Azotobacter salinestris: one gene and its partner. Each later gene encodes a partner of the first gene's protein in a complex. Links are inferred from orthologs where the notes say so. Each region holds a gene or a part of one and is shown in the gene's direction. Other genes may lie near its edges.

Evidence for each region.
Region 2: the proteins of GCU53_RS18605 (region 1) and GCU53_RS16260 are in contact, whole or in part, in a crystal structure (PDB 1JZD), measured with the Escherichia coli proteins. The link is inferred for Azotobacter salinestris from one-to-one orthologs.

The regions. Positions count from the first base shown.
Region 1 is NZ_CP045302.1:3,965,849-3,976,235, forward strand. The notes cover bases 2,651-5,430. They hold GCU53_RS18605 (DsbC family protein), read left to right. Parts: upstream 2,651-3,563; coding sequence 3,564-4,298; downstream 4,299-5,430. Other genes in these bases: xerD (site-specific tyrosine recombinase XerD), read left to right, coding at 2,651-3,498; GCU53_RS18610 (homoserine dehydrogenase), read left to right, coding at 4,445-5,430. Outside these bases: rpsP (30S ribosomal protein S16), read left to right, coding at 19-270; ribosome maturation factor RimM, read left to right, coding at 278-814; tRNA (guanosine(37)-N1)-methyltransferase TrmD, read left to right, coding at 817-1,560; rplS (50S ribosomal protein L19), read left to right, coding at 1,603-1,953; GCU53_RS18595 (acyl-CoA thioesterase), read left to right, coding at 2,101-2,532; more of xerD, read left to right, coding at 2,602-2,650; more of GCU53_RS18610, read left to right, coding at 5,431-5,749; thrC (threonine synthase), read left to right, coding at 5,835-7,244; GCU53_RS18620 (DUF3509 domain-containing protein), read left to right, coding at 7,507-7,791; GCU53_RS18625 (CaiB/BaiF CoA transferase family protein), read right to left, coding at 7,868-9,067; GCU53_RS18630 (GGDEF domain-containing protein), read left to right, coding at 9,213-10,358. UniProt on the Escherichia coli protein: Acts as a disulfide isomerase, interacting with incorrectly folded proteins to correct non-native disulfide bonds.
Region 2 is NZ_CP045302.1:3,470,530-3,480,996, reverse strand. The notes cover bases 1-2,860. They hold GCU53_RS16260 (protein-disulfide reductase DsbD), read left to right. Parts: upstream 1-471; coding sequence 472-2,250; downstream 2,251-2,860. Other genes in these bases: aroQ (type II 3-dehydroquinate dehydratase), read left to right, coding at 2,416-2,859; GCU53_RS16265 (DUF2333 family protein), read right to left, coding at 1-252. In the rest of the region: accB (acetyl-CoA carboxylase biotin carboxyl carrier protein), read left to right, coding at 2,882-3,346; accC (acetyl-CoA carboxylase biotin carboxylase subunit), read left to right, coding at 3,364-4,713; prmA (50S ribosomal protein L11 methyltransferase), read left to right, coding at 4,940-5,818; GCU53_RS16235 (DUF3426 domain-containing protein), read left to right, coding at 5,895-7,046; tRNA dihydrouridine synthase DusB, read left to right, coding at 7,222-8,220; DNA-binding transcriptional regulator Fis, read left to right, coding at 8,217-8,537; purH (bifunctional phosphoribosylaminoimidazolecarboxamide formyltransferase/IMP cyclohydrolase), read left to right, coding at 8,610-10,217; purD (phosphoribosylamine--glycine ligase), read left to right, coding at 10,431-10,467. UniProt on the Escherichia coli protein: Required to facilitate the formation of correct disulfide bonds in some periplasmic proteins and for the assembly of the periplasmic c-type cytochromes.

The DNA.
Region 1 (10,387 bases):
TACAGGAACGATGTTCACATGGTAACCATCCGTCTTGCCCGTGGCGGCTCCAAGAAGCGCCCCTTCTACCACCTGACCGTGACCAACAGCCGCAACGCCCGCGACGGTCGTTTCGTCGAGCGCATCGGCTTCTTCAATCCGATCGCCTCGGGTGCCGAAGCCAAGCTGTCCGTGGATCAGGAGCGTGCCGCCTACTGGCTGAGCCAGGGCGCCCAGCCGTCCGAGCGCGTTGCCCAGCTGCTCAAGGAAGCGGCCAAGGCGACTGCCTGAGTTCGCTATGGACACGACGCCTGCATCCGCCGACGAACTGATCGTTCTTGGCAAGATCACTTCGGTGCACGGCGTCCGCGGGGAAGTGAAGGTCTATTCCTTCACCGATCCGATCGACAACCTGTTCGACTATCGTCGCTGGATCCTCAGGCGTGGCGATGAGTGGCGGCAGGTGGATCTGGTCCGGGGGCGCCCGCAGGGCAGGCTCCTGGTGGCCAAGCTGAAGGGAATCGATGATCGCGACGAGGCGCGTGCCTTGGCGGACTTCGAGATCTGCGTTCCCATCGCTCAGCTGCCTCGGCTGGGTGAGGGCGAGTATTACTGGCATCAGCTCGAAGGCCTGCGGGTAATCGATCAGGCAGATCGCTTGCTTGGCAAGGTCGATCATCTGCTGGAAACCGGCGCCAACGATGTGTTGGTGGTCAGGCCTTGTGCCGGCAGCTTGGATGACCGCGAGCGCCTGTTGCCCTATACGGAGCACTGCGTGCTGCAGGTGGACCTGGCAGCTGGCGAAATGCGGGTGGACTGGGATGCGGACTTCTGAGCATGCAGGTCGAAGTCATCAGCATCTTTCCGGAGATGTTCGCCGCCATCCGTGATTTCGGCATAACCAGCCGAGCGGTCAAACAGGGCCTGCTCAGGCTCAACTGCTGGAATCCCCGAAGCTTCACGGAGGACCGCCACCAGACGGTGGACGATCGTCCGTTTGGCGGCGGCCCGGGCATGGTCATGAAGATCCAGCCTCTGGAGCGGGCTCTGGCTGCCGCCAGAGCCGCGGTCGGAGGACGGGCGAAGGTGATCTACCTGTCGCCGCAAGGCCGCCAGTTGAAGCAGCAGGCGGTGCGTGCGCTGGCGCAGGAGGAGGCGTTGATTCTCATTGCCGGCCGTTATGAAGGAGTCGACGAGCGCTTCATCGAAGCGCACGTGGATGAGGAGTGGTCGATCGGCGATTATGTCCTGTCCGGCGGCGAGCTGCCGGCCATGGTGCTGATCGATGCGGTTACCCGGTTGTTGCCCGGTGCGCTGGGGCATGCCGGTTCCGCCGAGGAGGACTCGTTCACCGATGGCCTGCTCGACTGCCCGCACTACACCCGACCGGAGGTGTACGAGGGAAAACGTGTTCCTGAGGTGCTGCTGAGCGGCAATCATGAGCACATCCGGCGCTGGCGTCTGCAGCAGTCCCTTGGGCGGACCTCGGAGCGCCGCGCCGATCTTCTGGATAGCCGCTCGCTTTCTGGAGAAGAGCAAAAGCTGTTGGCGGAATACCTTCGCCAGCGGAACGATAGTTGACGTATCGATGGCAGGCCAGGGGTCTGTCTCAGGAGCACTCAGATGACCAACAAGATCATTCAGCAGCTCGAAGCCGAGCAGATGAGCAAAGAGATTCCGGCTTTCGCCCCGGGCGATACCGTGATCGTGCAGGTGAAGGTGAAGGAAGGCGAGCGCCAGCGTCTGCAGGCTTTCGAGGGCGTGGTCATCGGCAAGCGCAACCGCGGCCTGAACAGCGCTTTCACCGTGCGCAAGATCTCCAGCGGCGTGGGCGTAGAGCGTACCTTCCAGACCTACAGCCCACTGGTCGACAGCATTACCGTCAAGCGTCGCGGTGACGTGCGCAAGGCCAAGCTGTATTATCTCCGCGACCTGTCCGGCAAAGCAGCACGTATCAAGGAAAAACTCTCCTGATCAGGGTTTTTCTCCTCGAAAAAGCAGCCGAAAGGCTGCTTTTTCGTTTGCGCGTCCGCCGGCAGGCGTGTAAGTCCTGCCTTGCAGCGCACAACAAAAAAATCCCGCCAGTGGCAGCCACCTATTTTTTCATCTGGAAGTAGTGGCATGACCCCTAGAGAGCAAGAAATCCAGCGTCGGATCGCGTTATCCGAAACCCGCATCACCAAAGCGGTCTTTCCGTTCACCACCAACCACCACAACACCCTGTTCGGCGGCACCGCGCTGGGCTGGATGGACGAGGTCTCGTTCATCACCGCAACGCGCTTCTGCCGCCTGCCGACGGTCACGGTTTCCTCGGACCGGGTCGATTTCAAGCATCCGATCCCGGGCGGCTCGATCGTCGAGCTGGTCGGGCGTGTGGTGCAGGTCGGCAACACCAGTTGCAAGGTCGAGGTGGAAATCTTCGTCGAAGGCATGTATTGCGGTACCCGCGAGAAGGCGATCACCGGCCTGTTCAGTTTCGTCGCCATCGACGAGAACAAGCGACCGCAGGCGATACTGCCCGGCTTTCCCATGGAAAAGGATGAGGCAGCCTGAACAGGCTGCCGCTGCCAGCGGGCCGGCGGTCCTCTGGCAGCACTTCTGTCCGTTCTGGCAAGGATCAGCATGCCCTCCATCGAGCATCCACAGATCGAGCGTTTTCTCGAGGCCCTCTGGCTGGAGAAGGGGCTTTCGACGCATACCCGGGCGGCCTATCGCAGCGATCTCGAGCTTTTCAACGGCTGGCTGGGTGAGCGTGGTCTGGAGCTGGTCGAGGTGGGGCGCGAACTGATCCTCGATCATCTGGCCTGGCGAGTCGACGCCGGCTACAAGGCGCGCTCCACCGCGCGCTTTCTCTCCGGTCTGCGCGGTTTCTTCCGCTACCTGTTGCGCGAGGGCGTGATCGCCAGCGATCCGACCCTGCAGGTGGATCTGCCGCAATTGGGCCGTCCCTTGCCCAAGTCCCTCTCCGAGGCCGATGTCGAGGCGCTGCTGGCGGCGCCGGAAAGCGACGATCCGCTCGGGCTGCGCGACCGGGCCATGCTCGAGGTGCTCTATGCCTGCGGCCTGCGGGTCAGCGAGCTGGTTGGCCTGCGCCTGGAGCAACTGAACCTGCGCCAGGGCGTGGTGCGGGTCTTCGGGAAGGGCAGCAAGGAGCGCCTGGTGCCGCTGGGCGAGGAGGCCATCGCCTGGCTCGAGCGCTATCTGGTCGAGGCCAGGGTACTGCTCCTCGGAGGGCGGCCGAGCGACGTGCTCTTTCCCAGCCTGCGTGGCGAGCAGATGACGCGGCAGACCTTCTGGCACCGCATCAAGCATCACGCCCGGGTGGCCGGGATCGACAAGAGCCTGTCGCCGCACACCCTGCGCCATGCCTTCGCGACCCATCTGCTCAATCATGGCGCCGACCTTCGCGTGGTGCAGATGCTTCTCGGCCACAGCGACCTGTCGACCACCCAGATCTACACTCACATCGCCCGGGCGCGCCTGCAGGAGCTGCACGCGCGGCATCATCCGCGTGGCTGAATAGACCGTCCGGCATGTCCCGCCTGTGATAGGCTCTGCCCATTCGCACCATCCTCGGAGTATCCATGCGCGTTTCCTCGCTTTTCGCTGCCGTGGCGCTTGGCCTGGCAGGCACTCTGGCCCTGGCGGCCGATCCCGACCAGGCCATTCGCAAGGCCCTGCAGCAGATGCAGCCGGGATTGCCGATCGAGTCCATCGCCGAAAGCCCGATGACAGGTCTCTACCAGGTCCAGCTGAAGGGTGGACGGATGCTCTATGCCAGTGCCGACGGCCAGTTCGTCATGCAGGGCTACCTGTATCAGCTCAAGGACGGCAAGCCGCTCAACCTCACCGAGAAGGCGGAAAGCCGGGCCGTGGCGAAGACCGTCAACGGCATACCGGCCAGCGAGATGGTGATCTTCGCGCCCAAGGAGCCGAAGACCCACATCACCGTCTTCACCGACACCGACTGCGGCTACTGCCAGAAACTGCACAGCGAGGTGCCGGAGCTGAACCGGCTCGGCGTCGAGGTGCGTTACGTGGCTTTCCCGCGCCAGGGTATCGGCTCCCATGGCTACGGGGATCTGGTGAGCGTCTGGTGCGCCAAGGATCGCCAGACGGCGATGAACAAGGCCAAGGCGCGGGAGAAGGTGCCGGCGGCCACCTGCGACAACCCGGTCGCCAGGCAGTTCGAACTGGGCCAGATGATCGGCGTGCAGGGCACTCCCGCCGTGGTGCTGGCCAACGGGCAGATGATCCCGGGCTACCAGCCGGCACCGCAGCTGGCCAAGCAGGCTATCGCCGCCCAGGCGACCAACTGACCGCACGGCCGTCAAGCCGCGCCGTCGGCGCCCTGCGGGCGGTGCGCCAATTGACTAAAGGCCGAGTGCTTCGTAATGTGCGGCTCTTTTCTCTGCGGCCGGGGCATGCCCGGTCGTTCTCTGCGGTGAAGATGGGGAGTTTCAGCGTGAAACCGGTCAAAGTAGGCATCTGTGGACTGGGTACCGTCGGTGGCGGCACCTTCAATGTGCTCAAACGCAATGCCGAGGAGATCGCCCGCCGTGCCGGGCGTGAAATCGAGATCGCCCAGATCGCCATGCGCAGCGCCAACCCGAAATGCGATATCGCCGGCACCCCCATCGCCGCCGACGTTTTCGAGCTGGTCGACAATCCGGAGATCGAGGTCGTCGTCGAACTGATCGGTGGTTGCGGCCTGGCCCGCGAACTGGTGCTCAAGGCCATCGACAACGGCAAGCATGTGGTCACCGCGAACAAGGCGCTGATCGCCGTGCACGGCGACGAGATCTTCGCCAAGGCCCGCGCGAAGGGCGTGATCGTCGCCTTCGAGGCGGCGGTGGCCGGCGGCATCCCGGTGATCAAGGCGATCCGCGAGGGCCTGGCCGGCAACCGCATCAACTGGGTGGCCGGCATCATCAACGGCACCGGCAACTTCATCCTCAGCGAAATGCGCGAGAAGGGCCGGGCTTTCTCCGATGTCCTCAAGGAGGCCCAGGCGCTGGGCTATGCCGAGGCCGATCCGACCTTCGACGTGGAAGGCATCGATGCCGCTCACAAGCTGACCATCCTCGCCTCGATCGCCTTCGGCATCCCGCTGCAGTTCGACAAGGCCTATACCGAAGGCATATCCAGGCTGACCAGCGCCGACGTCAACTACGCCGAGGCGCTGGGCTACCGCATCAAGCACCTGGGCATCGCCCGGCGCACCAGCGAGGGCTTCGAGCTGCGCGTGCATCCGACGTTGATCCCCGCCGATCGGCTGATCGCCAACGTCAACGGCGTGATGAACGCGGTGATGGTCAACGGCGACGCGGTGGGTTCGACCCTGTTCTGCGGCGCCGGCGCCGGCATGGAGCCGACCGCCTCGGCGGTGGTGGCCGACTTGGTGGATGTGGTGCGCGCCATGACCTCCGACCCGGAGAATCGCGTGCCGCATCTGGCCTTCCAGCCCGATGCGCTGTCCGCCCATCCGATCCTGCCGATTTCGGCCTGCGAGAGCGCCTACTATCTGCGCATCCAGGCCAAGGACCATCCGGGCGTGCTGGCCCAGGTGGCGAGCATCCTCTCCGAGCGCGGCATCAACATCGAGTCGATCATGCAGAAGGAGGCCGAGGAGCACGACGGCCTGGTGCCGATGATCCTGGTCACCCACCGGGTCCGCGAGCGCTGCATCGACGAGGCCATCGCCGCCATGGAAACCCTCGAGGGCGTGGTCGGCAAGGTTGTCCGCATCCGCGTCGAACAGCTCAACTAATCCGCTACAAGCCGCCCGCCGCCCGCCGCCAGTGTCCGAGTCGCTGCGGCTCGGGGCCTGCGGCCCGAACCGAAGGTTTGCACACATGCGCTACATCAGCACCCGTGGCCAGGCGCCGGCCCTGAATTTCGAAGACGTGCTGCTGGCCGGCCTCGCCAGCGACGGTGGCCTCTACGTGCCGGAAAACCTGCCGTGCTTCACCGTCGAGGAGATCGCCTCCTGGGCCGGCCTGCCGTACCACGAGCTGGCCTTCCGGGTGATGCGCCCGTTCGTCGCCGGTTGCATCGCCGACGCCGACTTCAAGAGGATCCTCGAAGAAACCTACGGGGTGTTCGCCCACAAGGCAGTGGCGCCGCTGACCCAGCTGGGCGCCAACGAGTGGGTGCTCGAGCTGTTCCAGGGCCCGACCCTGGCGTTCAAGGACTTCGCCCTGCAACTGCTCGGCCGCCTGCTCGACCACGTGCTGACCAGGCGCGGCGAGCGCGTGGTGATCATGGGCGCCACCTCCGGCGATACCGGCTCGGCCGCCATCGAGGGCTGCAAGGCCTGCGAGAACGTCGACATCTTCATCATGCACCCGCACAACCGCGTGTCCGAGGTGCAGCGCCGGCAGATGACCACCATCCTCGGCGACAACATCCACAACATCGCCATCGAGGGCAACTTCGACGACTGCCAGGAGATGGTCAAGGCCAGCTTCGCCGACCAGGGCTTCCTCAAGGGCACCCGGCTGGTGGCGGTCAACTCGATCAACTGGGCGCGGATCATGGCCCAGGTCGTCTACTACTTCCATGCCGCCCTGCAGCTCGGAGCACCGCACCGCTCGGTGGCCTTCTCGGTGCCGACCGGCAACTTCGGCGACATCTTCGCCGGCTACCTGGCGCGCAACATGGGCCTGCCGGTCAACCAGTTGATCGTCGCCACCAACCGCAACGACATCCTGCACCGCTTCATGTCCGGCAACCGCTACGACAAGGACACCCTGCACCCGTCGCTGTCGCCATCCATGGACATCATGGTTTCCTCCAACTTCGAGCGTCTGCTGTTCGACCTGCACGGCCGCAACGGCGCCGCCGTGGCCGCGCTGATGGACAGCTTCAAGGCCACCGGCAGGCTGGCGGTGGAGGACGACCGCTGGACCGAGGCGCGCCGCCTGTTCGACTCGCTGGCGGTGGACGACGAGAACACCTGCGCGACCATCGCCGAGGTGCATGGCGAGACCGGCTACCTGCTCGACCCGCACACTGCGATCGGCGTCAAGGCCGCCCGCGAGTGCCGCCGCAGCCTGGCCCTGCCGATGGTCGTTCTCGGCACCGCGCATCCGGTCAAGTTCCCCGAGGCGGTGGAGAAGGCCGGTATCGGTGCAGCTCCGCAGCTGCCGGCGCACCTGGCCGACCTGTTCCAGCGCGAGGAGCGCTGCAGCGTGCTGCCCAACGACCTCAAGGCGGTGCAGGACTTCGTCAGCCGGCACGGCAACCGCGGCAAACTGCTGTGAAGCATGCAGCTGGCCACTGAAGCTCGCTGACGCTCGAGCAACGAAGCCGCCTCCCGACAGGGGGGCGGCTTTTTTCTTTCATATTCCCTCCGTAGCCTGTCCAGGCATCGCATGGCCGGCCATGGCGACCGCTGGCGGGCTCTGCTCTCCAGTGCGCGCCATGCCCCCGATGCCTGCAGACGAGCCGGATGGAAACTTTCTGCGTGCTGGCAAGTCATTTGCAGGCTGTAAGCAGCCTTCTCGTCACCTGAGGTGTTTGGATATGGAGAGCACGCGTGCATTGCTGGTCGAGGCACTGGCGCCTTACAAGATCGATATAGGAGCGGTTCGCCCGGATGGAGGTCGGTTGCTGACGCTGCAGAGCGGCACTGGCGAGATTCTGATCGAGCGCCTGCTTCGTCCGGCGCAACTGCTGGACAAGTGGTTGCTCATCGATGTGGTGGATGGCCTCCACCGCGACCTGCGCATCCTCGAAGGGCGTCTCCCGCCCAGGGTGATCGCCGCGCTGGAGGGAGGGCAATGCGCTCGGCAGAGCGCCGTGTTCTGAGCATGACGAGCGACGAAAGGGCCCCGCGACCATCGAGGGGCCCTTTCGTTTGTGCCCGGACAGTGCAATGTCGGGGTCAGACCGCTCCGTTTTCGCGCAGGGCGGCAATCCGTTCCGTGCTGTAGCCGAGCGCCTGCAGCAGCTCACTCGTGTGCTCGCCCAGTTCCGGACCGATCCAGTCCGCCGAGCCGGGCGTCTCCGACAGCTTGGGCACGATGCCGGGCACCTTGAACGGCTTGCCGTCCGGCAGCCGGGCGCTGAGAAACATCTCGCGGGCGAGGAATTGCGGGTCGGTGACCATGTCCTCCACCGAATAGATGCGGCTGGCCGGCACCTCGGCGCGGTTGAGCAGGACCATGGCCTGGTCCGCCGGCAGGGACGCGGCCCAGCGGTCGATCACCCCGTAGAGTTCGTCACGGCGCGCATCGCGGCCGGCGTTGTCGGCAAGGCTCGGATCGTCGGCGAGGTCGCCGCGGCCGATGGCCTGCATGAAGCGCCGGAAGATCGCATCGCCGTTGGCGCCGATCTGCAGGTGGCGGCCGTCGGCGCAGGTGTGGATGGAGGAGGGGGTGATGCCGGGCATGATGTTGCCGCTGCGCTCGCGGATGAAGCCGAACACGTCGAACTCCGGCACCAGGCTTTCCATCATGGCGAACACCGCCTCGTAGAGCGCCACGTCCACCACCTGGCCCTGGCCGCCGCCGACCTCGCGGTGACGCAGCGCCATGAGCGCGCCGATCACTCCCCAGAGCGCAGCGATCGAGTCGCCGATGGAGATGCCGGTGCGCACCGGCGGGCGGTCCTCGAAGCCGGTGATGTAGCGCAGTCCGCCCATCGATTCGCCGACCGCGCCGAAGCCCGGCTGGTCCTTCAGCGGCCCGCTCTGGCCGAAGCCGGACAGGCGCACCATCACCAGCTTCGGGTTGAGTTCATGCAGCACCTCCCAGCCGAGGCCGAGTTTCTCCAGCACGCCGGGGCGGAAGTTCTCGATCAGAATGTCCGCGTCGGCCAAGAGCTGCCTGAGGATCGCCAGGCCGTCCGGATGTTTGAGGTTGAGGGTGATCGACTTCTTGTTGCGCGCCTGGACGAACCACCACAGCGAGGTGCCCTCGTAGAGCTTGCGCCACTTGCGCAGCGGATCGCCGCCGTCGGGCGATTCGACCTTGATCACCTCGGCGCCGAACTCCGCGCACAGGCGCGCGGCGAAGGGGCCGGCGATCAGGCTGCCAAGTTCGATCACCTTGAGGCCGGCGAGGGGTTTGGCTGAGCTGGGCATGGCATGGGGTCCGTCGGGCTGGCGATGGCGGCGACTCTAACCCGCGGTGCCATGCCCGACCAGTCCGGGCATGCTATGCCGGGGCTGGCGCCCTGTCCGCGGCGCACGTAAAGTTCCGCCTCCCGGTTCCGGCCCCAGCCTGTCCATGACCCTGCATCTGCCCACTCTGCTGCTGACGGTTGTCTACGTGCTGGTCCTGCTGGGCCTGTTGATGCTGCATGCCTGGTGGCGCAGCGATGGCGAGTCGACCCTCGGCTACATGGCCGGCACGCTTCTGGTGGCCGCGGCGGGCATGTTGCTGGGCAGTCTGCGCGGCATCGGGGTCGACACCCTGTCCATCGTGCTCGGCAACATGCTGCTGCAGCTGTCGGGCGGACTGGGTTGGACGGCCGCGCGCGTGTTCGCCGGGCGCCCGGCCTGCCGCCTGGGAATCCTGGCGGGAGCGCTGCTCTGGGGGCTGCTCTGTCTGTGGCCGCTCTTCCTCGCCTCGCTGCCGCTTCGGGTGGCGGTCAGCAACCTGCTGGTCATTCTCTATACCGGCTTGGGGGCCTGGGAGCTTTGGCGCGCCCGTACGTCCCTGACGGTCTCCATCGCTCCGGCCCTGGTGCTGCTGATTCTGCACTGCGCCTTCTACAGCCTGCGCCTGCTGCTCGATCGCGGCGAATCCATCGGTCAGCACTGGAGCGAGAGCGGCGCCGGCTTCATGGCCTGGCTGGTGCTGGAGGCCTTTCTGTTCGCCAACGGCATCGCCTTCGTCATCCACGCCATGGTCCGCGAGCGCGCCGAGCAGCGCTACCGGACGGTGGCCTATCGCGATCCGCTCACCGATATCGGCAACCGGCGGGCCTTCACCTCCGGCAGCGAGTCCTTGCTCGCCCACTGCGCCGCCGAGGGTCGGCCGGCGACCCTGTTGCTCTGCGACCTCGATCACTTCAAGCGGCTGAACGACACCCATGGGCATGCCGCGGGCGATGCGGCGCTGGTCGCCTTCGGGCGTCTGCTCGCGCTGGGGATCCGCCAGCAGGATGTCTGCGGGCGTATCGGCGGCGAGGAGTTCGCCTGCCTGCTGCCCGGAGGCGACGAGACGGTGGCGCTGCAGGTGGCCGAACGCCTCCGCCAAGCCTGCAGCGAGCTGCTGCTGGAGCCGGGGGGGCGTATCAGCGTCAGCATCGGCATCGCCTCTACCGTGCAGGCCGGCTACGACCTGTCGCGCCTGCTGGCTCTCGGCGATCAGGCGCTGTACCGGGCCAAGGCCAACGGGCGCAACCGGGTCGAGTGCTTCGCCGATTGAGCGCTGCAGCCCGCGCGCCGGATTCGGGG
Region 2 (10,467 bases), 490 kb from region 1 along the record:
CAGGGTCTCGACGGTGGTGTAACCCTTGACGAACTTGCGCTGCGCCTGTTCGGCTGCGGCCTGGGCGTTCTCTCGTACCGGGAAGGCGTCCGGCTCCTGGCTCCAGTACCAGCCCAGCAGCCCGGTCACCAGCAGGTAGAGGGCGAGCAGCAGCGCCAGGGCACGGCCCAGCCAGTGGTTGCCGACGACACGCCGCAGGGCGCTGTCGGCCCCACCGTACGCACGGCTTGCGCTTTCTTTCCAGTCCAGCATGGCAAAATCCTTCGTGATTCGAAAAGTCGACCGGCCCACAGGGCCAGCCGCGCAAGCCTAGCATTAATGGAAAGCACACCGGGACAGAGCGGCGCCCGGCCTCGATGCGGGCCGGACACCGACACCGCGCCTGTCGCACGCCGGCCGCAGCCTGCAGCGCTTCGCCGCCTCCGGTATCATCCGCCTCTTTGTATTTCTGCACGTTTCTGCGAGAACGCCATGCGCCGCCTGCTGCCCCTGCTCCTGCTGCTGCTCGCCCTGCCCGCCGCCGCCGGCCTGTTCGACAGCCGGCCCAGCTCCACACTGGGCGGCCTGGACAACCGCGGCGACTTCCTGCCGGTCCGCGAGGCCTTCCGCCTGAGCCTGGTGGACAGCACGCCGCAGGCGGTGACGCTGCGCTTCGTCGCCGCCGAGGGCTACTACCTGTACCGCCAGCGCCTGCAGTTCCGCAGCGAGACGACCGGGGTCGCACTGGGCGAGTCGCGCCTGCCGGACGGCGTGCGCAAGACCGACGAGTACTTCGGGGAGACGGAGGTTTATTACGGCGTGCTCGACGTCGAGCTGCCGCTGGACAACCCTGACGGGCGCCCCTTCACTCTGCAGGTCGGCTACCAGGGCTGTGCCGACAAGGGCCTCTGCTATCCGCCGGAGACCGAGCGGCTGCAGATCGGCGCCGCTGGCGCTCCCGCCGCAGCCCCCACAGCCGGGGCCGCCCTGCCCGCCGGCGCGCCGGGCTGGAGCTGGCGGGAGCTGGCCCTGTTCTTCCTCGCCGGCCTCGGCCTGACCTTCACCCCGTGCGTGCTGCCGATGCTGCCGATCCTCTCCGGCGTGGTGCTGCGCGGGGAGATCGGCGGCGCGCGCGGCTTCGCCCTGTCGCTGGCCTACGTGCTGCCGATGGCCGCCTGCTTCGCCGTGCTCGGCGCGCTGATGGGACTGTTCGGCGCCGAGCTGAACCTGCAGGCGCGCCTGCAATCGTCCTGGGTGCTGGTGCCCTTCGCCGCCTTCTTCGGCCTCTTCGCCCTGGCCATGTTCGGAGTCTTCGAGCTGCGCCTGCCGCAGGCGCTCGCCGCGCCGCTGGAGCGCCTGGCCGGCAACACGCGCGGTGGCTCGCTGTGGGGCGCCGCCGTCCTCGGCGTGCTGTCCAGCCTTTTGGTCTCGCCCTGCGTCTCCGCTCCGCTGGCCGGCGCGCTCTTGTACATCAGCTCGAGCGGCGATGCCCTGGGCGGCGGTCTGAAGCTCTTTGCCCTGGGGCTCGGCATGGGCGCGCCGCTGGTGTTGTTCGCCACCGGCGGCGGCGCCCTGCTGCCCAAGAGCGGCCCATGGATGCTCATGGTGCGCAACGCCTTCGGCGTGCTGCTGCTGGCGGTCGCCGTGTGGCTGCTCGAGCGGGTGCTGCCTGGCCCGCTGGCGCTGGCCCTGTGGGGGCTGCTGGCAGGCGGGGTGGCGCTGTTTCTCGGCGCGCTGGAACTTACCGCGAAGAGCCACCGGCAGAAGCTTGGCCAGCTGGCCGGGCTGGTCCTGCTGGTCTACGCCCTGGCCAGTTGGACCGGCGCGCTGCGCGGCGAGTCCGACCCACTGCGCCCGCTGGGCGGCACATCCCTGTCCGCCGCACCCGCGGCCCGGGCCGCCGGCGCCTGGCAGACCCTCAGCACGCCGGAGGCACTGGACGCCGTCCTGGCCGAAGCGAAGAATGCCGCCCAGCCGCTGTTGCTCGACTGGTATGCTGACTGGTGCATCAGCTGCAAGGTGATCGAGCGCGAGGTGTTTGCCGCCCCGCAGGTCGCCGCGCAGCTCGGCGGCTACCGGCTGATCCGCTTCGATATCACCGCCGGCACCCCGGCACAGCGCGCGCTGCTGGATCGCTACCGGCTGTTCGGCCCGCCGGCCATCCAGTTCTTCGCTGCCGACGGCACCGAGCACGAGGCGCTGCGGGTGGTCGGTGAGATCGACGCCGCCGCTTTTGCGCAACGCCTGCGGGAAAGTCAATCCCAACACTGATCTTGCAAGACATCTGCGAGGAATCGCAGGTAATATGCAGGAAATTCCGGTTAAAATGCCCGGCTGAAGGTCTCGACGGAACGGAGCCCCAGCCAGCCCGCAGCCTGCGGGATGGGCCGGCTCGTTGCCGTGCCCCTTACTCAGTACGCAAGGACAACAACCGACATGGCCACCCTACTGGTGCTGCACGGCCCCAACCTCAATCTTTTGGGCACCCGCGAGCCCGGCGTATATGGCGCCACCACCCTCGCGCAGATCAACCAGGACCTGGAGCGCCGCGCCAGCGAGGCCGGCCATCGCCTGCTCCACCTGCAGAGCAATGCCGAGCATGTGCTGATCGAGCGCATCCATGCCGCCCGTCAGGAAGGCGTGGACCACATCATCTTCAATCCGGCGGCTTTCACCCATACAAGTGTCGCCCTACGTGACGCGCTGCTGGCGGTGAGCATCCCATTCACCGAAGTGCACTTGTCCAACGTGCACAAACGCGAGCCCTTCCGCCATCACTCCTACTTTTCCGACATCGCCGTAGGGGTGATCTGCGGTCTGGGCGCCAGCGGCTACCGGCTGGCCCTGGAAGCCGCCCTCGAACAACTTGAACGTCCCTGATTCGCAACCGGAGTTATTTCGAATGGATATCCGCAAAGTCAAGAAACTGATCGAACTGCTGGAAGAGTCCGGTATCGACGAGCTGGAGATTCGCGAAGGCGAAGAATCGGTTCGCATCAGCCGCCACTCCAAAAACGCTCCCCAGACGATCTATGCCGCCGCACCGGCAATGGCCGCCATGCCTGCGCCGGCCATCGCCGCCCCGGCTGCCGCACCGGCCGAAGCCGCTGCACCGGCCGCGCCCAAGCTGAGCGGCCATGTGGTCCGCTCGCCGATGGTCGGCACCTTCTACCGCTCGCCGTCGCCGAGCGCTCCCTCCTTCGTCCAGGTCGGCCAGAGCGTGAAGAAGGGCGATATCCTGTGCATTGTCGAAGCCATGAAGATGATGAACCACATCGAGGCTGAAGTCGGCGGCGTCATCGAAGCCATCCTGGTGGAAAACGGCCAGCCGGTGGAGTATGACCAGCCGCTGTTCACCATCGTCTGAACCGCGGAGATCCTGCGATGTTGGAAAAAGTCCTGATCGCCAACCGTGGCGAGATCGCCCTGCGCATCCTGCGCGCCTGCAAGGAGCTGGGCATCAAGACGGTGGCTGTGTACTCGACGGCGGACCGCGAACTGATGCACCTGGGCCTCGCCGACGAGAGCGTGTGCATCGGCCCGGCCCCGGCGGCCAAATCCTATCTGCACATCCCGGCCATCATCGCCGCCGCCGAAGTTACCGGCGCGACCGGGATCCACCCGGGCTACGGCTTTCTCGCCGAGAATGCCGACTTCGCCGAGCAGGTGGAGAAATCCGGCTTCGCCTTCATCGGCCCGACCGCCGAGGTGATCCGCCTGATGGGCGACAAGGTCTCGGCCAAGGACGCCATGAAGCGGGCCGGCGTGCCCACCGTGCCCGGCTCCGACGGTCCGCTGCCGGAAGATGAGGAAACCGCCCTGGCGATCGCCCGCGAGGTCGGCTATCCGGTGATCATCAAGGCCGCCGGCGGCGGTGGCGGACGTGGCATGCGCGTAGTGCGCAGGGAAGAGGACCTGATCAAGTCGGCGCGACTGACCCGCACCGAGGCCGAGGCGGCCTTCGGCAACGGCATGGTCTACCTCGAGAAGTTCCTGGAGAACCCCCGCCATGTGGAAGTGCAGGTGTTGTCCGACGGCAAGGGCAACGCCATCCACCTGGGCGACCGCGACTGCTCGCTGCAGCGCCGCCACCAGAAGGTCCTGGAAGAGGCTCCCGCGCCGGGCATCGATCCGCAGGCCCGCGCCGAAGTGCTGGACCGCTGCGTGCGCGCCTGCATCGAGATCGGCTACCGCGGCGCCGGCACCTTCGAGTTCCTCTACGAGGACGGCCGCTTCTACTTCATCGAGATGAACACCCGCGTGCAGGTGGAGCACCCGGTCACCGAGATGGTCACCGGCGTCGACATCGTCAAGGAGATGCTGCTCATCGCCGGCGGCGAGCCGCTGTCGATCCGCCAGGAGGACGTGGTGATCCGCGGCCATGCGCTGGAGTGCCGGATCAACGCCGAAGACCCGGCGACCTTCATGCCCAGCCCGGGCAAGGTCAATCACTTCCACGCCCCGGGCGGCAACGGCATCCGCGTCGACTCGCACCTCTACAGCGGCTATGCGGTACCGCCGAACTACGACTCGCTGATCGGCAAGCTGATTGCCTACGGCAAGGATCGCGACGAGGCCATGGCGCGCATGCGCAACGCCCTGGACGAGATCGTCGTCGACGGCATCAAGACCAACGTGCCCCTGCACCGCGAGCTCACCCGCGATCCCGGCTTCTGCCAGGGCGGCGTGAACATCCACTACCTGGAAAAGAAACTGGGTCTGGACAAGCACTGAGCCACGCGCCAGCGCCGCATGACAGGGTCGCCTTCGGGCGACCCCTGTCGTTTCCGCTGCATCGATTATTATCGCAGGGCGGAAAACTCGCGCAGGGATCTTCCACCTCTTCCGGTGGGAAAGGCCTGCGGCCGTTTCCTTCCCTACCAGAGGCGCATGCTGGCAGAGCCTCCGCCCCTCCAGTAAGCTTGCGCGCCTTTCCGCCCATTCCCGAAGAGGCCTCCCCATGTCCTGGCTGCAAATCCGTCTCGCCATCACCCCCGACCAGGCCGGCGCACTGGAGGATCAGCTGCTCGAGCTGGGCGCGGTCTCGGTGACCTTCATGGACGCCGAGGACCAGCCGATCTTCGAGCCGGATCTCGGCACCACCCCGCTCTGGTCGCACACCCACCTGCTGGCGCTGTTCGAGGCCGATACCGACGCAGACGCCCTGCTCGCCCATCTGCGCCTGCTGCGCGGCGGCGAGCTGCCCGAGCACCAGATCGAGCGCATCGAGGATCAGGACTGGGAGCGCAGCTGGATGGACAACTTCCAGCCGATGCGCTTCGGCCGCCGCCTGTGGATCGTGCCGAGCTGGCACCAGGCGCCGGAGCCCGAAGCGGTCAATCTGCTGCTCGACCCGGGCCTGGCCTTCGGCACCGGCACCCACCCGACCACCGCGCTGTGCCTGGAATGGCTGGACGACCAGGATCTCGCCGGCTGCAGCGTGCTGGACTTCGGCTGCGGCTCGGGCATCCTCGCCATCGCCGCGCTGCTGCTCGGCGCCGAGCGGGCAGTCGGCACCGACATCGATCCGCAGGCGCTGGAGGCCTCGCGCGACAACGCCACGCGCAACGGCATCGATCCGGCACGCTTTCCACTCTATCTGCCGGCCGACCTGCCGCAGCAGCCGGCCGACGTGGTGGTGGCCAACCTCCTCGCCGGTCCGCTGGTGCAGTTGGCGCCGACCATCACCTCGCAGATCAAGCCGGGCGGCCGCCTGGCGCTGTCCGGCATCCTCGCCGAGCAGGCCGAGGAGGTGCGCGCGGCCTACCAGGGCGCCTTCGCCCTCGATCCCAGCGCGGAGAAGGACGGCTGGGTACGCATCAGCGGCGTGCGTCGCTGACGCCCTGCCCCCGGGCCTACGGCTGCGCTAGACTAGCGCCCCGTTCAGTCCAGACCGCCGACTGCCGGCTCGCCGCATGACAGATACCTTCGCCACCCAGTGCCCGCACTGCCAGACCCGCTTCCGCATCAACCGCGCGCAGCTCGATGCCGCCCGCGGTGCGGTGCGCTGCGGCTCCTGCCTGCAGGTATTCAACGCCGCCAAGCACCTGATCGAGCGACCGGCCCCGCCCCAGGCCACGATCGCCGCGGCACCGGCCGCCGCGCCTCCGGCAGCGCCGCCGGCCGACGATCATCCGCCGGCGCCCCCCTCCCACTGGGACTACGACGAACTCGACCTGGGCGATCTGGACCTGGACACCCTTGACCTGGACGAGGAGCTGGCCAAGCTGGAAAGCCAGGAGCGCCAGCTGATGGCGCGCCTGCAGAGCGCCGACGCGCCGCCCCCGACACCACGCCCCGCCGCCTGCCCCCGTCCGGGACCCGTCGAACCGCAGCTGCCGCCCGCCAGCCGTCTGCTCGTCACGCCGAGCGGCCAGGGCGAACGCCCCGAGCCGCCTCTGACCCTGAAACCGCACGTCGCGCAGGACGAGCCGCGCCGCTCGCCGCCGCCCGAATCCCGGGCGGAGCCGCACCAGCCCGCCCCCACCAGTCCACCACCGCGCAACACGCCGGAGCGCCCCGAGGAAGGACTGCTCGAGCTGGCCGACGAACCCCTCCGCCTCGACTGGCGGAAACCGCGCCAACCCTGGGGCCGCCGCCTCGGCTGGATCGCCCTCAACCTGCTGGCAATCGGTGTCCTGGCCGGACAGTACGTCTGGTTCCACTATGACGAGCTGGTCCGCCAGGACAGCTACCGGCCCTGGTTCGAGCGGCTGTGCCCTGTCCTCGGCTGCAGCCTGCCGCCGCTGGTCGACATCGGCCAGATCAAGAGCAGCAACCTGGTGGTGCGCGATCACCCCGAATTCGCCGGCGCCCTGGTGGTCGACGCGATCCTCTACAACCGCGCCACCTTCGCCCAGCCCTTCCCCCTGCTCCAGCTGCGCTTCGCCGACATCAACGGCCAGACCGTCGCCACCCGGCGCTTCAAGCCCGGCGAATACCTGAGCGGCGAACTGGCCGGGCAGCAGGAAATGCCGCCACAGACGCCGATCCACATCTCGCTGGAGATTCTCGACCCCGGCACACAGGCGGTGAATTACAGCCTAAGCTTTCACTCTCCGGAGTGACGCTGCTGCCTGGAGGGCAGCCGCCTGGCTGCCCTCCGGCTGCGGTTGCCTGCCTGTCTGCTGCTCATATTTTGTGCAGGATAGCCTTTATCCATTCATGGAGAGCAGGTATCATGCCCACCCTTTTTTTGCGGTCCCCGTTCGACCTGAAACCAGTCTCCAGCAGGGAAGACCTATGTCGGCGGTACGTATCGGCCCCTACACTTTGCCCAACCGATTGATCCTGGCGCCCATGGCCGGCGTCACCGATCGACCGTTTCGTGCGCTGTGCCGCCGGCTCGGCGCCGGCATGACGGTCTCGGAAATGCTCACCAGCGACGTTCGCCTGTGGAACAGCCGCAAGTCCCGCCTGCGCCTGCCACACGGCGACGAGCCGGAGCCGCGCTCGGTGCAGATCGCCGGCGGCGACCCGCAGATGCTCGCCGAGGCGGCTCGGCGCAACGTCGAGCTGGGCGCGCAGATCATCGACATCAACATGGGCTGCCCGGCGAAGAAGGTCTGCAACAAGGCCGCCGGCTCGGCGCTGATGAAGGACGAAGCCCTGGTCGCCGAAATCCTCCAGGCGGTGGTGGCCGCCGTCGAGGTGCCGGTGACCCTGAAGATCCGCACCGGCTGGGACCAGGCCAATCGCAACGGCGTCAACGTCGCCCGGCTCGCCGAGCAGGCCGGTATCGCCGCCCTCGCCGTGCACGGACGGACCCGCGCCGACCAGTACCGGGGCGAGGCCGAATACGAAACCATCGCCGCCATCAAGCGGGCAGTGTCCATTCCCGTGTTCGCCAATGGCGACATCGACTCGCCGGAGAAGGCCCGTCGGGTGCTCGAGGCCACCGGTGCCGACGGCCTGCTGATCGGCCGCGCGGCCCAGGGGCGACCATGGATCTTCCGCGAGATCGAACACTACCTGCGAACCGGCGAGCACCTGCCGGCCGTGACGGCAGCCGAGGTGGAGCCCATCCTGCTCGAGCACCTGGCTGCGCTGCACCGTTTCTACGGGGAGGAGCAGGGCGTGCGCATCGCCCGCAAGCACGTCGGCTGGTACCTGGCGACCCTGCCCGGCGCGCAGGAGTTTCGAGCCCAGTTCAACCGCTTGGATACCACGGACGCGCAGAGCGCCCACGTTCGACGATTCTTTGCCGAACGTCATGAAGATGGAGAAGGGGTGGCCGCATGACGACGATGACCGAGACCTTAGAGAGTGGAACGACACCCGTGAGCGACAACGCCAATCTGAAACAGCACCTGAACACGCCGAGCGAGGCGGGCCAGACGCTGCGCGACAGCGTGGAGAAGGCGCTGCGCAACTACTTCGCCCATCTCGAGGGTGCTGCCGTCACGGATGTCTACAACCTGGTGCTCTCCGAAGTGGAGGCCCCCCTGCTGGAAACCGTGATGCAGTACGTCAAGGGCAACCAGACCAAGGCCTCCGAACTGCTCGGCCTGAATCGCGGCACCCTGCGCAAGAAGCTCAAGCAGTACGACCTGCTGTAACCCTATCTGTCTGAAACGGGAGCGGCCCGGCTGCTCCCGTTTCCATTCAATCCTGCCCTGATGGAACCCGAGATGACCGACCAGACTACCCGCCTTCCCGTCCGCCGCGCGCTGATCAGCGTGTCCGACAAGACCGGCGTCGTCGACTTCGCCCGCGAGCTCGCCGCCCTCGGCGTCGAGATCCTCTCCACCGGCGGCACCTTCAAGCTGCTGCGCGACAACGGCGTCAACGCCGTGGAAGTGGCCGACTACACCGGCTTCCCGGAAATGATGGACGGTCGGGTGAAGACCCTGCATCCGAAGATCCACGGCGGCATCCTCGGCCGCCGCGATCTCGACGGTGCGGTCATGGCCGAGCACGGCATCCAGCCGATCGATCTGGTCGCGGTCAACCTCTACCCCTTCGCCGCCACCGTGGCCAAACCCGGCTGCACCCTGCCCGAGGCCATCGAGAACATCGACATCGGCGGGCCGACCATGGTCCGCTCGGCGGCGAAGAACCACAAGGACGTCGCCATCGTGGTCAACGCCTCCGACTACACCGGCGTGGTCGAGGGCCTGAAGAACGGCGGCCTCACCTACGCCCAGCGCTTCGACCTGGCCCTCAAGGCCTTCGAACACACCGCCGCCTACGACGGCATGATCGCCAACTACCTGGGCACCATCGACCAGCAGGCAGAGACCCTGTCCACCGCAGGCCGCGCCGAGTTCCCGCGCACCTTCAACAGCCAGTTCATCAAGGCCCAGGACATGCGCTACGGCGAGAATCCGCACCAGCAGGCGGCATTCTACGTCGAGGCCAACCCGGCTGAGGCTTCCGTCGCCACCGCACGCCAGCTGCAGGGCAAGGAGCTGTCCTACAACAACGTGGCCGACACCGATGCCGCGCTGGAATGCGTGAAGAGCTTCGTCAAACCGGCCTGCGTGATCGTCAAGCACGCCAACCCCTGCGGCGTCGCCGTGGTGCCGGAGGACGAGGGCGGCATCCGCAAGGCCTACGACCTGGCCTACGCCACCGACAGCGAATCCGCCTTCGGCGGCATCATCGCCTTCAACCGCGAACTGGACGGCGACACGGCCAGGGCCATCGTCGAGCGCCAGTTCGTCGAGGTGATCATCGCCCCCAGCGTCAGCGCCGAAGCGCGTGAGGCGGTGGCCGCCAAGGCCAACGTGCGCCTGCTCGAGTGCGGCCAGTGGCCAGCCGAGCGGAGTGCCGGCCTGGACTTCAAGCGCGTCAACGGCGGCCTGCTGGTGCAGAGCCGCGACATCGGCATGATCACCGAGGCCGACCTCAAGGTCGTCACTCAGCGCGCGCCCACCGAGCGGGAGCTCCACGACCTGATCTTCGCCTGGAAGGTGACCAAGTTCGTCAAGTCCAACGCCATCGTCTACGCCAGGAACCGCCAGACCGTCGGCGTCGGCGCCGGCCAGATGAGCCGCGTCAACTCCGCGCGCATCGCCGCGATCAAGGCCGAGCACGCCGGCCTGCCGGTGCCGGGCGCGGTGATGGCCTCGGACGCCTTCTTCCCCTTCCGCGACGGCATCGACAACGCGGCCCAGGCCGGCATCACCGCGGTGATCCAGCCGGGCGGCTCGATGCGCGACGCCGAAGTGATCGCCGCGGCCGACGAAGCGGGCATCGCCATGGTGTTCACCGGCATGCGCCACTTCAGGCATTGATTCCGGCCGCACTGTAGCCGGCATCTGCGGCGTTGCCCCGGATTCCGCCAATGCTCATTGCCATCAGGCAACTGCGCTTGTCGAAACCCGGGGCGCCTTGCATCTACTACCGGCTCCATTGCGACCTCGTGCCGAGGCGCCTTTTTTCGTAGGGTGGACAGCCGCAGCTGTCCACCAATCGGGCCACAGGCCCGACTCCCCAAGGAGAACGCAATGAACGTACTGATCATCGGCAGCGGCGGCCGCGAGC